DNA from 3 places in the Kribbella sp. VKM Ac-2571 genome. Region 1 is predicted to be linked to each of the others. Evidence: riboswitches for the same ligand, from Rfam matches in the RefSeq annotation. Region 1 holds a riboswitch; each other region holds the start of a gene.

Evidence for each region. Region 1 has a riboswitch for thiamine pyrophosphate ahead of EV651_RS07610 (cytosine permease). Riboswitches for the same ligand answer to the same signal wherever they lie in the genome.
Region 2: it holds a riboswitch for thiamine pyrophosphate, as region 1 does, so the genes downstream of both, thiC (phosphomethylpyrimidine synthase ThiC) here and EV651_RS07610 (cytosine permease) in region 1, are expected to answer to the same signal.
Region 3: it holds a riboswitch for thiamine pyrophosphate, as region 1 does, so the genes downstream of both, thiS (sulfur carrier protein ThiS) here and EV651_RS07610 (cytosine permease) in region 1, are expected to answer to the same signal.

What each region holds. Positions count from the first base shown of each region.
Region 1 is NZ_SNWS01000003.1:62,734-67,815, reverse strand. Features, by position in the region: gene EV651_RS07630 (ATP-binding protein) at 1-290, shown strand, start outside; gene EV651_RS07625 (DUF3152 domain-containing protein) at 339-1,196, shown strand; gene EV651_RS07620 (hypothetical protein) at 1,227-2,033, shown strand; gene EV651_RS07615 (alpha/beta fold hydrolase) at 2,030-2,689, shown strand; TPP riboswitch at 2,708-2,825, shown strand; gene EV651_RS07610 (cytosine permease) at 2,821-4,146, shown strand; gene EV651_RS07605 (cation:proton antiporter) at 4,085-5,082, opposite strand, start outside.
Region 2 is NZ_SNWS01000010.1:64,632-69,713, forward strand. Features, by position in the region: gene EV651_RS22305 (DUF47 domain-containing protein) at 1-322, shown strand, start outside; gene EV651_RS22310 (inorganic phosphate transporter) at 325-1,323, shown strand; gene EV651_RS22315 (hypothetical protein) at 1,411-1,941, opposite strand; gene EV651_RS22320 (1-acyl-sn-glycerol-3-phosphate acyltransferase) at 2,067-2,813, opposite strand; TPP riboswitch at 2,854-2,990, shown strand; gene thiC (phosphomethylpyrimidine synthase ThiC) at 2,981-4,603, shown strand; gene EV651_RS22330 (transposase) at 4,744-5,082, shown strand, end outside.
Region 3 is NZ_SNWS01000011.1:117,486-122,567, reverse strand. Features, by position in the region: gene EV651_RS24110 (acetylesterase) at 1-433, opposite strand, end outside; gene EV651_RS24105 (DUF6807 family protein) at 628-2,484, shown strand; gene EV651_RS24100 (thiazole synthase) at 2,459-3,232, opposite strand; gene thiS (sulfur carrier protein ThiS) at 3,235-3,438, opposite strand; TPP riboswitch at 3,429-3,540, opposite strand; gene EV651_RS24090 (DUF5937 family protein) at 3,556-4,512, opposite strand; gene EV651_RS24085 (pyridoxamine 5'-phosphate oxidase family protein) at 4,570-4,989, shown strand; gene EV651_RS24080 (YceI family protein) at 5,021-5,082, shown strand, end outside.

The sequences.
Region 1 (5,082 bases):
GACCTGAGGCGTCGGCCGAGCTGACCGTCGGCTTCTTCGGCTCGCGCTACGAACGCGCCACCCCCGCGGAACGCGAGTACATGCGCGCCATGGCCGAGCTCGGCATCGGCGTCGACGACGGCTCCGTCCCCACCGCCGAGGTCGCCAACACCCTCAAGCGCAAACCCCAGTCCCTGTCCCCCGCCCGCGACGGCTTGATCAAGAAAGGCCTGGTCTTCTCCGCCGAACGCGGCACCGTCGCCTTCACCGTCCCCCACTTCGGGAAATTCCTGCGGACGCGGACGGCTTAACGAAACCGGGCTTTCGTGCCTTGGCAGGTATCGGTAGGGTCGAGTGTCATGACCACCCGGCGGAGCGGCCAGCGCGGACACACGCCTGGGCGTCGGCGGAGTGGGCGGCACAGTCGGCGGAAGTCGTACAAGGGTCAGTGGCTTGTGGTGACTGCGTTGGCGGTGCTGGGGACTGTGGTGGTGGCGCATCCGGATGTCGCGCACCGCAACAGCCTGGCAGCGCAGGCGGTTGCAGGGGTCAACGAGGTTGCTCAGGAAGAGCCGGTCACGCCCAAGACGACGCCGGTTCCGATTGCCACGCCGACGCAGAAGTTCACCACTCCGTTGCGACCGGCACCGACCCTGACGCGCAAGCCGAAGGGTGCGAAGCCGAACGTCCTGGTGTCGACCGGGAAGCTCGCCGTGGTGCCTGGGTTCAACAAGGCGACCGGTGTGCGCGACAAGATGACGTACCGCGTGGAGATCGAGCAGGGCGTGTCGGTGAACGGTGCCGCGGTCGCGGCGGCCATCCACAAGACGCTGACGGACCCGCGCGGCTGGCAGGCGGTGCACGAGGTGAATTTCGAGCGGACGGACAGCGTCGACGCCGACCTCCGGATCATCCTCGCGACGCCGACCCTGACCGACAAGCTGTGCCTGCCGCTCGACACCGGCGGTGAGGTCTCCTGCCGCGTCGAGGACCGCGTCGTGCTCAACGCGAAGCGGTGGCTCTACGCGATCCCGGCGTACAACGGGCAGGTCGACCTCTACCGCAGCTATCTGGTCAACCACGAGGTCGGGCACGCGCTCGGCCACGGGCACTCGACCTGCACGACCCCGAAGACCCCCGCGCCGGTGATGATGCAGCAGACCAAGGGTCTGGCCGGCTGCCTGCCGAACGCCTGGCCGACGATCAAGGCCACCTGAGAAACTGGGTACGACGGGAGGGAGCAGACGATGTCATCACAGGACTTCCCGACGTACGGCAGGGACGAGCAGCCCGAGCAGCAGGGGTCCGGCGAGGAGCATCACTACGCGCCACCAACGCCGTACGGCGGCGGCACGTACGGCGCTGGTCAGCCCACCCCGCCGGAGCAGTTCCCGTATGCGCAGCCGCAGGCCTACGGAGCGCAGCCACCGCCGCAGGGCAACCCGACGTACCACCAGCCCCCGGCCTACCGTCCCGGTGCACCGTACGGCACCCCGGCGAGCCCGCAACCGCACGAGCTCCCGACGTACGGCCGCGAGGAGCACTCGCGCGACCCACGTGCCGCCCGGGTCGTCGGCCTGGCCGGGTTCATCGCCGCCATCTACGGGCTGCTGGTCGTCTCCGTGCAGCGCGTCGCCCTCCGTGAGATCTCGCAGGCGCCCGGCTCGCCGCTCAATCACCCGCTCCGCACGGATGTGCTCGACGCGATCGGCCAGCTGCTGCTCGTGGTCGTCGGCACTGCCGCGCTGGTGATGTGGATCCGCGACGTGCTGGCCCGCCACAAGGTCGGTCGCCGGCCTGACCCGGCCGAGCTGGCCGGTCTGCTCCTGGTCGCAGTGTCCGTCGTCCCGATCCTGGTCTGGCTGCTCATGGTGTTGTCCACAGGCCTCGGTGCCAGCGACGATGCGGTCCACCGGCTGCCCACGGCGTACGGCTGGGGTGGTTTCGGCCTGCTGATCCTGGCCGTCGGCCTCTTCCTCGGGTACCGAGAGCTCAAGCCCGACGTACCGAACCCGGTCGTCAAAGGCGCTCCTGCCAAGGCTCCCTGGGAGTGAACGCACCTGTAGTCCTCGTGCCCGGCCTAGGCCTCGGCCCGGAGTCGTACGCGCAGACGGTTGAGCACCTCATCACGCCGTACCACGTGGTCACTCTGCCCGGGTACGGCGAACCGGCCGGCACCCGTGAGGACCTGCACCCCCGTGCCCTCGCAGTAGCGCTGGCCGAGAAGATCCGCGAGCGGTCCGTGCTCGTCGGCCACTCGGCGAGCTGTCAGATCGTCGTCGAGCTGGCGGTCCGCTACGCCGAGCTGGCCCACGCGCTCGTGCTCGCCGCCCCGACCGGCGACATCCGGCTCTCGAGTTGGGTCGACCGCGCGGTCCGGCTCGTCGGCTCCGCCATCCCGGACGCGCCGAAGCTGGTCCGGATCAGTCCGCAATACGCCCGTACGACGCTGCCGTCGATCGCCCGCGCCGGCGAGGCGTCGAGACACCACGACCTGGCCGCAATCATGTCCCACGTGCAAGCGCCGGTGGTCCTCGTCCGCGGCCGGCACGACCTGCTGTGTACGGCGGAATGGGTCGAACGGCTCGCGGAACTCAGCCACGGCGAGGCCCGCACGCTGGACTCCGGGGCGCACATGCCGGTCATCACGAACGGCCCCGAGCTGGCCGCTCTCATAGAACGAGCGGCCGCTCTTCCGCACAGTAGCTGACGAGTTAGACTCATCAGCACAAACCTATGCGGGAGCTCGCACCGAGGACGCGCGGGCTGAGAGGGCGACAGCTGGGTCGCCGACCGCCTGAACCTGACCGGGTAATGCCGGCGTAGGGAGTGGGGTCGCTCATGACCGACACAGCTGTTCGTCCTGCCAGTACTACCGAGGCGCCGCTCGTCCTCACCACCGATGCGCCGCGCACGCTCGGCTTCTTCGACCAGTTCACGCTCTGGGGCAACTTCGGCATCTCGCTGTTCGGCCCGGTGACCGGTGCGCTCGTGGCGGCGTACACCGGCTCGCTCTGGCAGGGGCTGCTCGCCGTGGTCGTCGGCTGTGGCATCGGCGCGTTGGTGCTCGGCGGTGCCGCCGTGTTCGGGTCGCACACCGGTGCGCCCGCGATGGCGAGTCTGCGCGGTCTGTTCGGCCGCCGCGGCTCGATCGCGCCGACCGTGCTGAACATCGCGCAGAACGTCGGCTGGGCGACGATGGAGATCATCGTGATCTCGCAGGCCGCGGTCGCGGTCACGAGTGAGCGGTGGCGCTGGGTGTTCGTCGTACTGGCCGGAATCATCGCCACCGCGATGGCGGTCCGTCCGCTCGGCAGCGTGAAGATCCTGCGGAAGTTCATGGTCTGGCTGGTGCTGCTCGCGTCGGTGTACCTGTTCGTGCAGGTGCTCAGCAAGCCGGTGCACGCCCTGCCTCAGGACAGCGTGTTCGGCTTCTGGCCGGCGGTCGACCTGGCCGCTGCCGGTGTCGTGTCGTTCGCACCACTGGCCGCGGACTACACGCGGCACTCGCGGACCAACAAGGCCGCGTTCTCCGGGTCCGCACTCGGCTACGGCCTGGCGGCGATCGGGTACTACGCGCTCGGTGTCGTCGCTGTGGCAACGCTGCAGACCAACAGCGACGACGTGATCACCGCACTGGTCACACTGCCCGCGGGTGCGGTCGCGCTGCTCGTACTGCTGGTGGACGAGGTCGACGAGGCGTACGCGAACGTCTACTCGACCACGCAGTCCGCACACAATCTGATCGGCCACGTCGACCGCCGCTGGATCTCGGTGGCGATCGGCGTGATCGCCACCGGTATCGCGCTGTTCATCGACCTGGGCAACTACACCCAGTTCCTGTACCTGATCGGCTCGGTCTTCATCCCGCTGTTCGCGGTCGCGATCGCGGACTTCTTCGTGGTCAGCAAGATGAAGTGGGACGTCTCCGGTACTGCGAAGTTCCGCTGGCAACCCACCGTCGCGTGGCTGATCGGCTTCGTCGCATACCAGTTGGTGAACCCCGGCACCGTCTCCGGCTGGTCCCCGTTCTGGACGAACGTCCAGCAGGCCCTCTTCAACGACCACCCCGTCCCCACCTGGCTCGGCGCGACGTACACCTCGATCATCGTCTCGATGCTGGCCGCCGTGCTCCTCGGCCGGATCGGCCGCCGGCAGCCTGCCTGAGCAGGACCAGCGCAACCGCCGGGAACAGCAGCACCGACAACAGCCCGGCACAGACGAGAGCGGCGGCGGTGACCGGTGTCATCAGACCGGTTGCCACGCCGATCTGCGTCGCGGTCACGATGAACGGCAGCGACGTCGCCTGCAGCAGCGCGGTCGCCGCCGTCGCGCGAGCTCCGAGAGTTCGCACCGCGAGGTACGCCGGTACTCCGCGAACCGCTAGCAGTGCTAGCAGGAACAGCGGCACGCGCACGAGCGCGGCCGGGTCGTCGAGCAGCCCGCGCAGGTCGAGCCGGAGCCCGCTCGTCACGAAGAACACCGGAATCAGGAACCCGTACCCCAACGCCTCCAGCTTGACCCGGAAGCGTGGATGCGACGTGGCGTCCCGGTCGACCAGCCCGACCACCGCACCGGCCAGGAACGCGCCGAGGATCGTCTCCAACCCGAACTGCTCAGCCAGCGCGACGAACGCGACCAACAGCACCACGGCGGCTCGGACCCGAATCTCCGCGGTGGTGTCCTGTAACCGCAGCAGCACGCCACCGAGTCGCTGCGACCGTCCAGCGGAGGCGACCACCAGACCCGTGACAACCACGAGCAGAGCGAACAGGCCCACCATGACCAGTCGCTCACCCGCGCTGCCACCTTCGGTCGAGAAAACGAGTGACAGCACCAGTACGGCAGCGAAGTCGGCGACCGATGCTGCCGCAATGGTGAACTGCCCGACAACTCCCTCGGCCTTGTCCGCGTCCTTGAGTACCGGCACGACTAGACCCAACGAGGTCGCGGACAACGTGACTGCCAGCAGGAGTGCGCTGTGCACCCAGCCGACTGCGGAAAACCCGAAGCCGACCAGCCCACCCAGCAGCAGCGTCACCAGGTAGCCCAGTACCGCCAGCCGCAACACCTGTCCGCGCAGCCGGTGCACGTCGATCTCCA
Region 2 (5,082 bases), on a different contig from region 1:
CCACCTGTTCAACCTGGAGAAGCTGCCGGAGGAGGTGGCCGAGCAGATCGAGGTGCTGCAGCGGGCCGCCCAGCTGACGGCAGAGAACATGCCCAAGCTGCGGACCATGAAGGACCTGGCGGAGTACTGGATCGAGATCAACCGGTTGGAGAACACCGGTGACGCGGTCCACCGCCGGCTCATCGCGAAGCTGTTCAGCGGCGAGTTCGACGCGCTGACGGTGATGAAGTTCAAGACCGTGGTCGACCTGCTGGAGGAGGCGGTCGACGCCTTCGAGCACGTCGCCAACACGGTCGAGCAGATCGCCGTCAAGGAGAGCTGAGCGTGGAGTTCGCGCTCGTCATCGCCGTCGTCGTCATCGCGCTCGCGTTCGACTACACCAACGGCTTCCACGACGCCGCCAACGCGATCGCGACGTCGGTGTCCACCCGGGCGCTGACGCCGCGGGTCGCGCTGGGAATGGCGGCGGTCTTCAACTTCCTCGGCGCCCTGGCCGGAACCGAAGTGGCCGAGACCGTCGGCAAGGGCATCATCACGGCACCGGCCGGGCAGCACGGACTGGTGATCGTGATCGCGGCGCTGGTCGGCGCCATCACGTGGAACCTGATCACCTGGTACTTCGGTCTGCCGAGCTCGTCGTCGCACGCCCTGATCGGCGGCCTGGTCGGCGCCGGACTCGCCTCGAGCAGCACCGTGCTGTGGTCCGGAATCGTCGACAAGGTCGTCATACCGATGGTGCTGTCACCCGCCGTCGGCTTCGTCGGCGCTTTCCTGCTGATGACCGCGATCCTGTGGATCTTCCGCAACAGCAACCCCGGCCGGACCACGCGCGGCTTTCGGATGGCGCAGTCGGTCTCGGCGGCAGGAATGGCGCTCGGCCACGGCCTGCAGGACGCGCAGAAGACGATGGGCGTCATCTTCCTCGCGCTGCTCACCACCGGCCACGCGAACGCCCATGACGGCATCCCGATCTGGGTGAAGCTGTCGGCCGCGACCGCGATCTCGCTCGGTACGTACTCCGGCGGCTGGCGGATCATGCGGACCCTGGGTCGGCGGATCATCCACCTGGACCCGGCCCGCGGGTTCGCCTCCGAGGCGATCGCCGCCACCGTGCTGTACGTGATGGCGATCGGCCTGCACGCCCCGGTCTCCACCACCCACACGATCACCTCCGCGGTGATGGGCGCCGGCGCCACCAAGCGCCTGTCCGCCGTCCGCTGGGGCGTCGCCAAGGGCATCGTCACCGCCTGGATCCTCACCATCCCCGCCGCCGGCATCGTCGCCGCCGCCGTCTACGGCCTCGCCCACCTGATCCTCGAGTAAGTCCGAACCGGTTCATTCCGCAGTTCCATTGAGCTGTACGACGGGCGGTCTGGCGGCTGCCCGCCGTACAGCAGCCTGAAGACGCCTCTAGCGGTTCCAGCGGCGTACGGACTTGGCTACGTCCTTGGCGCGGATGGAGCCGAGGTTGTACTCCCAGGCGGCCAGGAGGCGGTCGCCGAGGACCTCTGGGTCCAGGTACGTGCGTGGGCGGACGGCGACCGCCCAGGTGGCCGCGGCCGCGTGGCCCTGCTGGTGGAGCAGGTGGTCGACGGTCGCCTCGATGCGGTTCGACTGGTTGCCGCCGAGGCCGTCCGTGGCCCACTCCTGCACGATCCGCGTGTCGTCGGCCGTCATCCGGGCCAGGTAGGTCAGTGGGCCACGCCAGAAACCCTTGCGACCGATGGTGTCCAGCGACTCGAGCGGGAACCAGCCGTTCTGGTTGCGCCGGCCGTTCACTGCCGACTCGATCTCCCGGGCGCGCTCCGCGGACAGCCCGCGGGTCGCCCAGTCGACGAAGAACGCCCCGGCATCCGGGATGTGCTCGGACACGTGCGGGGCGGGTGTCAGCGCCCCCGGGTCGAACAAGTGCAGTTCTTCCGATGAATCGAACAAAACCATCCCCGCAAGCTCTAGTACGCGAGCCACCGCAGCCGCCCGCCGTACAGGGACCCCCCAGGTTCCTGTTCCGTCAACGACAGACTTCGTACCCTCGTAACTGCCCGAGGGTCAAGGTCTGGTCCGGTCTACTGACGTTTCGCTGCCCGCCGGGCGAGTTCCTCGGCGTCCAGCCGTTGGGCCTCCTCGGGAGTCGGCGCGCTGCCGCCGTACGCGGCCGGCAACCACCAGGCACCGGCCGGTTGTTCGGGGTAGGCGCGGATCGTCTCGTCCAGCATCCCGGCCATCGTGGACCGCAGGTGCGCGGTCGCCTCGGCCGGGTCGTCGTCACGCGTCACGGTGATCGGCGCGCCGATGCTGATCGAGATCGGCCGGTGCCGGGTGAAGTCGCGCGGGTGGTCCTTGGTGAACATCCGCTGCGTGCCCCACAGGATCATCGGCAGCACCGGTACGCCGGCCTCCGCCGCCATCCGCACCGTGCCGGACTTGAACTCCTTGAGCTCGAACGACCGGCTGATCGTCGCCTCCGGGAACACACCGACGACCTCGCCCGCGGCGAGATGGTCCAGGGCGTGCTGGTACGACGCGGCACCCGCGTCCCGGTCCACCGGGATGTGATGCATTCCGCGCATCAACGGGCCGGAGTACCGGTTGCGGAACAGCACCTCCTTCGCCATGAACCGGACGAGCCGCTTGGCCGGAAGTGCGCCGTACCCGCCGAGGATGAAGTCGACGTAGCTGATGTGGTTGAGCGCGATCAATGCCCCGCCGGTCCGCGGCACGTTCTCGGCGCCGGTCAGGCGGATCTTCAGGTCCAGCACCTTGAACGCGGTCTTCGCGAAAGCGACGACGGGCGGGTACACAAGATCTCGCATCTCTAGAACTTACAGGCTTCGTCTAGGGTGTGCGGTGACAACTGGAGATCGCGGGAGCTCGCACCGTAGTGGGCTGAGAGGGCGGCTGGGCCAGGAATCAAACACTGGAACCCGGCGCCGCCGACCGCCGAACCTGTCCGGGTAATTCCGGCGTAGGGAGCAGCAGCATGGTGAATGTCAGCACGATCCGCCCGGCCGTCACCACGGGCCCGATCTCGGGCTCGGAGAAGATCTATCGCGGAGAGCTCGGGGTACCGGCGCGCCGCGTGAATCTCACCAACGGCGAGCACTTCGACCTGTACGACACGTCCGGTCCGTACACCGACGCGTCGGCGCGGATCGACGTCCAGGCCGGTCTTCCCGCGTTGCGGCGCGAGTGGATCGCCGGGCGCGAGTCGCGGACCCAGCTCGGGCACGCGCGGGCCGGGGTGATCACCGAGGAGATGCGGTACGTCGCGCTGCGGGAAGGGCTCGATCCCGAGTTCGTCCGGGCCGAGGTGGCGCGCGGACGCGCGGTGATCCCGGCGAACCGGCAGCACCCGGAGAGCGAGCCGATGATCATCGGGAAGAAGTTCCTGGTGAAGGTGAACGCGAACATCGGCAACTCCGCCGTCAGCAGCTCGGTCGAGGAAGAGGTTGAGAAACTCGTCTGGGCGACCCGGTGGGGCGCGGACACCGTGATGGACCTGTCCACCGGGAAGAACATCCACGAGACGCGGGAGTGGATCCTGCGGAACTCGCCGGTGCCGATCGGGACGGTGCCGCTGTACCAGGCTCTGGAGAAGGTCAAGGGCGATCCGGCGGCGCTGTCGTGGGAGGTGTACCGCGACACCGTGATCGAGCAGTGCGAGCAGGGTGTGGACTACATGACCGTGCACGCCGGCGTACTGCTGCGGTACGTGCCGCTGACCGCGCGGCGGATCACCGGCATCGTGTCGCGTGGCGGCTCGATCATGGCCGCGTGGTGCCTGGCGCACCACCAGGAGTCCTTCCTCTACACGCATTTCGCGGAACTGTGCGAGATTCTCCGCGAGTACGACGTGACGTTCTCGCTCGGGGACGGTTTGCGGCCGGGCTGTATCTCGGACGCCAACGACGAGGCGCAGTTCGCCGAGTTGCGGACGTTGGGGGAGCTGACCCGGATCGCCTGGGAGCACGACGTACAGGTGATGATCGAGGGCCCCGGACACGTGCCGATGCACAAGATCGCCGAGAACGTCCGGCTCGAGGAGGAGCTGTGCGGGGAGGCGCCGTTCTACACGTTGGGGCCGTTGGCAACTGATGTGGCACCGGCGTACGACCACATCACGTCGGCGATCGGCGCGGCCCAGATCGGCTGGCTGGGTACGGCGATGCTCTGCTATGTCACGCCCAAGGAGCATCTCGGCCTGCCCGATCGTGATGACGTGAAGACCGGCGTGATCACCTACAAGATCGCCGCCCACGCGGCCGATCTGGCCAAGGGGCATCCGGGCGCGCAGGCCTGGGACGACACGTTGTCCAAGGCAAGGTTCGAGTTCCGCTGGGAGGACCAGTTCAACCTCTCGCTGGATCCGGACACGGCTCGGTCGTTCCACGACGAGACGTTGCCGGCCGAGCCCGCGAAGACCGCGCACTTCTGCTCGATGTGCGGCCCGAAGTTCTGCTCGATGCGGATCACCGCCGACATCCGCGCGTACGCCGAGGAACACGGCCTGACGTCGGCGGACGCCATCGAGGCCGGCTTCGCGGAGATGTCGGAGACCTTCAAGGCCGGCGACCAGAAGCTCTACCTGCCGATCACGGACTGAGTACAAAACCCGTCCGGCCCGGCGCGAATCGGGCTCCGGGCCGGATACGGGGAGTAACTGGCTGAACCGATTCAGGTTTTGGCCTTCACTCTACGTGAATAAGACTGTAGCCTTAACCCGTTCGGAAGGAGGTGCAGGGCATGGTCTTCGTTCTCACGGTAGATCAGCGCGGCAGCCGAAGCACGAGCGATCTCGTACCCGAGCTACTCAACTCCCTGAACCGCCGGCCGCGGCGGACCGGACTGCTGCGGAAGTTCGAGCGGACCGCCGGCGACGAGGTGCAGGGCGTGCTGTCGGAGGCCCGTCCGACCGTCGACGTGATCGTCGAGCTGCTCCGGTCGGACAACTGGTACGTCGGACTCGGCGTCGGTGAGGTCACCGAGCCGCTGCCACGCAGTACCCGGGCCGGAAGCGGCGACGCGTTCGTGTTCGCGCGGGAGGCGGTGACGCGGGCGAAGTCCAGTCAGCACCACGTGAAC
Region 3 (5,082 bases), on a different contig from region 1:
CGAGTGCGACCAGGTCGTCGTACGCGACCATCCCGGCGAACGACGTACCGAGGATTCCGGCCGCCTTCGCGATCGTGTGCTCGTGGTGCACGGCAGCGACGTCGTACCGCTCGTCGTCATCGGGGGAGTGGCCCGCGGTGAGCCAGGCGGCCTCGTACGCCGCCATCAGGTCGCGCAAGCCCCGCGGCAGTGGATCCAGGCCGAATCGCCGGGAGCCCCACGCGAAGGTGTCGTGGCACAGCACCACGAAACCGGCGCGGGCGAGTTCGTTCGCGACGGCTCGGTCCTCGTACAGGTCCGCACGCACCCGGAGGGCCTTCGTGCTCGGCCGAGGCGTGTCGACCATCCGCTCCGCGCCGATCGACTTCACGCCGGCGTGGCAGTGCAGCCCCAGCAGACCGGGTCCGAGCGGGCCGTCCGCGGGACGCAGCAACCAGGCGCGCGTCGGCGGACCGAAGCCGGTCGACCACTCGAGCTCACTCCCGTGGACGCCGTCTCCACCCGCCGCCGGCGCCGCGACGCACCGAGTTCGCCTAGAGTTCGGAATGCGGTTTCCCAACGCGACAGGCGACCATGGACGATGGCGGGGTTTGTTCGGACCCGCCCGGGTGCGAGAAAGACGGCTTGATGGGCAGGACACCGAAGGACTCGATCACGATTGCCGACGTCGCGCGGGCGGCGGAGGTGTCGCGCGCGACCGTGTCCCGGGTGATGAACGGGCGCCTCGGTGTCGCACCCGAGATCGTCGCCCGGGTGCGCGCCGCGGCGGAGCGCCTCAACTACCGGCCGAGCGACCTGGCCCGCAGCCTGTCGCTGGGCCGGACGAACATGGTCGCGCTGGTCGTCCCGGATCTCGGCAACCCGCTGTTCCAGCAGATCCTGCGCGGCATCACGAACGCGTCCGCGGCGGCCGGGTACAAGGTGCTGGTCGCCGAGACCGACGAGGACCCGAAGGCCGAGGCGGCGATCGCGATCGAGGCCCGGCGGCGCTGCGACGCGCTGATCATGGTCTCGCCGCGGATCGACGAGGAGGGGCTGCTCGAACTCCTGCCCCAGGTGCAGCCGGTGATCCTGGTCAACCGCCAAGGGCCGGCGGAGGTGACGTCGGTGGTGGTCGACTACGGTCGCGCCGTACGGATCGTCGTCGATCACCTGGTCGGTCTCGGCCACAGGCGGCTCGCGTTCCTGTCCGGTCCGGCGGCGAGCACGTCCAACGTGCTGCGGCTGCAGGCGCTCGCGGTCGCCGAGCGGGAGATCCCGGGGCTGGAGCTCGTCCGGCTCGAGTGCGGCCGGTCGATCGAGGACGGGTACGCCGCGGTGGAGCGGGTGCTCGAATCGCAGGTCACCGCGGTCGTCGCGTTCAACGATCTGGTGGCGTTCGGGCTGCTCGCGCGGCTCAACGAGGTCGGGGTCGCCGTACCGGCCGATCTGTCGGTGGCCGGGATGGACGACATCGGGCTCGCGCGCTTCGCCGTACCGTCGCTGACGACTGTGCGGGTGCCGCAGAAGGACCTCGGCGAACTGGCGTGGCAGCGGTTGCACGCGTCGGTCACGGGGCTTCCGGACGAGGTGGGCGGCGTACCCGAGCTGCGGTTGGCGGTGCGGGCGAGTACGGGGCCGGTGCCGCAGGAGCCGCGCTCCGACGCGTCAGCTGATCAGGTCGGGTGGCAGCAGCAGGGGGACATCTTCGCGCTCGGGAGCTCGGCGGGGTTGCTCGCGCGGTACGAGTTCGGACGGCGCATGCCCCAGGTCCACGCGCCACGTCCTTATCTGCACCCGGTCCGGACGCTCGGCGGCCACCCGCTGACCGAGGTCACCCCGGTCGACCATCGGCATCACTACGGCGTCTCGCTCGCCGTCGCGCAGGTCAACGGCACCTCGCACTGGGGCGGCCGGACGTACGTCCGCGGTCAGGGCCCGACCCTCCTCACGAACCACGGTCAGCAACGCAGCCGCGGCGTAACCGTCAACGACCGCGAGCTGGTCGACGACATCACCTGGTACGACGAGCAAGGGCGGCCGCAACTCGTCGAACGCCGGCGCCTGTTCGGGGATCTCGCGTTCGGTGGCTGGCGGCTCGACTGGCGCAGCGTCCTCACCGCCCGCTACGGCTCGATCCGGATCGAGAGCCCGGCCACCAACGGTCGCGAGGGAGCGGCGTACGGCGGTCTCTTCTGGCGACTGCCTGCCGCGGAGACGACGGTGCTCAGCGCCGACGGCGAAGGGCTGAATGCCGCCTTCGGGTCTTGTAGCCCGTGGCTCGCGTTCGTCCAAGGCGATGTCAGCCTGCTGTTGCTGCAGCCGGACGAGGTCTGGCCGTGGTTCTTGCGATCCGAGGAGTACGTCGGCGCGTGCCCGGCGCTCGCGTGGGAGCAGCCGTTGGTGCTGCAACCCAACCAGGACCTGACGTTGTCGCTCACCGCGCTCCTGCTGGACCGGGCGGTCGACGCGGCCGAGGCTAGAACGTTGGCAGGCCGGTTGTAGGCGACGACGCCAGCGCCGACTGCCATCTCTTCGGCACCCGGCCGGCGAGACGTGCGTTCCGGCCGGCCGAGACGGCGTCGCGCATCGCGGCGGCCATCAGAGCGGGCTTCTCCGCACGGGTCACCGGGGTCGCGAGCATGACCGCGTCGCATCCGAGTTCCATCGCCAGCGCGGCGTCACTCGCCGTACCGATGCCCGCATCCACGATCACCGGAACGTTCGCCGCCTCGGCGATCAGCGCGATGTTGTGCGGGTTGCGGATCCCGAGCGCCGAACCGATGGGTGCGGCCAACGGCATCACGGCCGCGCAACCGGCCTGCTCGAGGCGGCGGGCGAGGATCGGGTCGTCGTTCGTGTACGGCAGCACCGTGAAACCGTCGGCCACCAACGCCTCCACGGCATCGAGCAGCTCGAACGGGTCCGGCAGCAGCAGGTGGTCGTCGGCAACGACCTCGACCTTGATCAGGTCGGTCCCGAGCGCCTCGCGGGCCAGCTTGGCGGTCAGCACGGCCTCGGCCGCGGTGTGGCAGCCGGCCGTGTTCGGCAGTACGTCGATGCCGTGCTTCTTCAGGACGTCGAGCACCGAGCCTTCGTGACCGGTGCCGAGCCGGCGCATCGCGACCGTGGTCAGTTGGGTGCCGGAGGCAATCAATGCCTCCTCCATCACTTCCAGGTTGGCCGAACCGCCGGTCCCCATGATGAGGCGCGACGTGTACGTGCGCCCGCCCAGCTCCAGTGGATCATCCATGGTCAGCCTCCCTGCGTCGCGCTGACGATCTCGACCCGGTCGCCCGGTCGCAGGGTGGTCTGCGCCCATTCGGCCTTGGTCAGCACGTTCTGATTCACCGCGACCGCGATCCCGGTGGAGCGATCGGAGTACTCCGCGATCAACTCAGCCACCGACTTGCCCGGCGGTACGTCGACCGCCGTACCGTTCACCCAGACGGATTCCATCGCTTCCTCCCTACGCCGGAATTACCCGATTCAGGTTCAGCGGTCGGTGACGGTCCGGTCACCCTCTCAGCCCACTTCCTGCGAGCTCCCGCGGACGCTTCGACTATAGCTGACAGCTCAATCGACGGCTGTCCCGGTCAAGAGGGCCGCGAGCTCCGTCGGGCGGTAGAGGACCTGTTTGCCGGTGCGTTGCGGTTCGACGAGGCCGGTACGGCGCAGTAGTTGCAGGTGCTGGCTCACCGCGGACGGCGTCACCTTCAGTTCGCCGGCCAGGTCGGTCGTCGTACGGGGATAGGTGAGGAGCGCGAGGATGTGCGCTCTCGGCGTACCGATCAATTGCGCGAGGTCGTGGCGCGACGGTGGCTCGACGACGGACCACAGGTTGGCCTGACTGCGTGGCGGGTAGCCGAGCAGCGGTTCGGCGCCGGGGTCGAACGGGATGACGGCGTGCGGTCCGAACAGGGTCGGCTGCAGTACGAGCCCGCGACCATCGACGTGTTCGGTGCGGCTCTGCTCGGCTACGCGGTCGACCTTGAGCAGGCCATCGGCGTACGTGATTGCCGGGCCCAGTCCGTTGAGCATCGCGCCCGTCCCTTGCTGGGTGACGACGTGGCCGCGGTAGCTGATGTCGGCGGAGAGGAGGGTGCGCATGCGGCTCCAGTACGGCGCCATTACAGCGTCCCAGTACTCGCTGAGTGCCTCGACCACCTTGTCCACGGTCAGCTCTCCTGGCAGCTCGCCGTTGACCGCTACCAGCTGGCGCTCGAAGGTTTCGGGGTTGACGGTCGCGATCAGGTTGAGCTCGTCGGAGAGCTGGGTGAGCGGCGAGGTCGGTCGTGGCGTCAGGAAGTCCGGACTGCCCATGGTGTCGTTGACGAGCCAGCGCAGTACGGACCAATCCAGGGCAGCGACCTGCGGCTGTACGGTGCGAACCCAGCCGAGCTGCAGCGGGAAGCGGCCGGGATCCCGGAGCGCCCGCAACGACAGCACCATCTCGGCCACCGGCGACACCGCGAACCGCACGTCGGCCAGATCCTGCGAGTTCAGGACGTAGGTGAGCACGGCGCCTCGCATTCAGTCACGACACGAAGTATGGCGGAATTGTCGGTGGCTGGTGGGAGCGTGGTTTCCATGGGATTTCGAGCGATGGACGACGACGAAATTGCAGAGTTCCTGGCGCAGCCGCTGGTGGCCGTGCTGGCGGTCGACGAACCGGGCTGGTCGCCGCATGTGACGCCGGTGTGGTTCCGCCACCTGCCCGACGACAACAGATTCCAGGTGATGACGCCGGCCAAGTCGAAGAAGACCAGACTGCACCGGACCGGCACAGGCGAGCTGTCACTCTCGATCCAGACGGTCGACGGGGCGACGGCGAAGTACGTCAACATGCAGGGGGTGGCGCGATTCCTTCCCCTCGACCCCGACCTGCTGAACGCGATGGTGGAGAAGTACCTGCCGGAGGAGAACCGCGCGGCGTACCTGGCCAACCCACCCGAGGACTCGATGTTCGACATCACCCCCCGCCGCATCACCTCAGCCATCATCGACTGACAGTCCACCGCGCTGCCTCGTCGTACCCCGTATGAGCGACTATTACGTACTCGACGGGGAGCGGACCCAGATCGGGTTTGTGGCCGCACACCG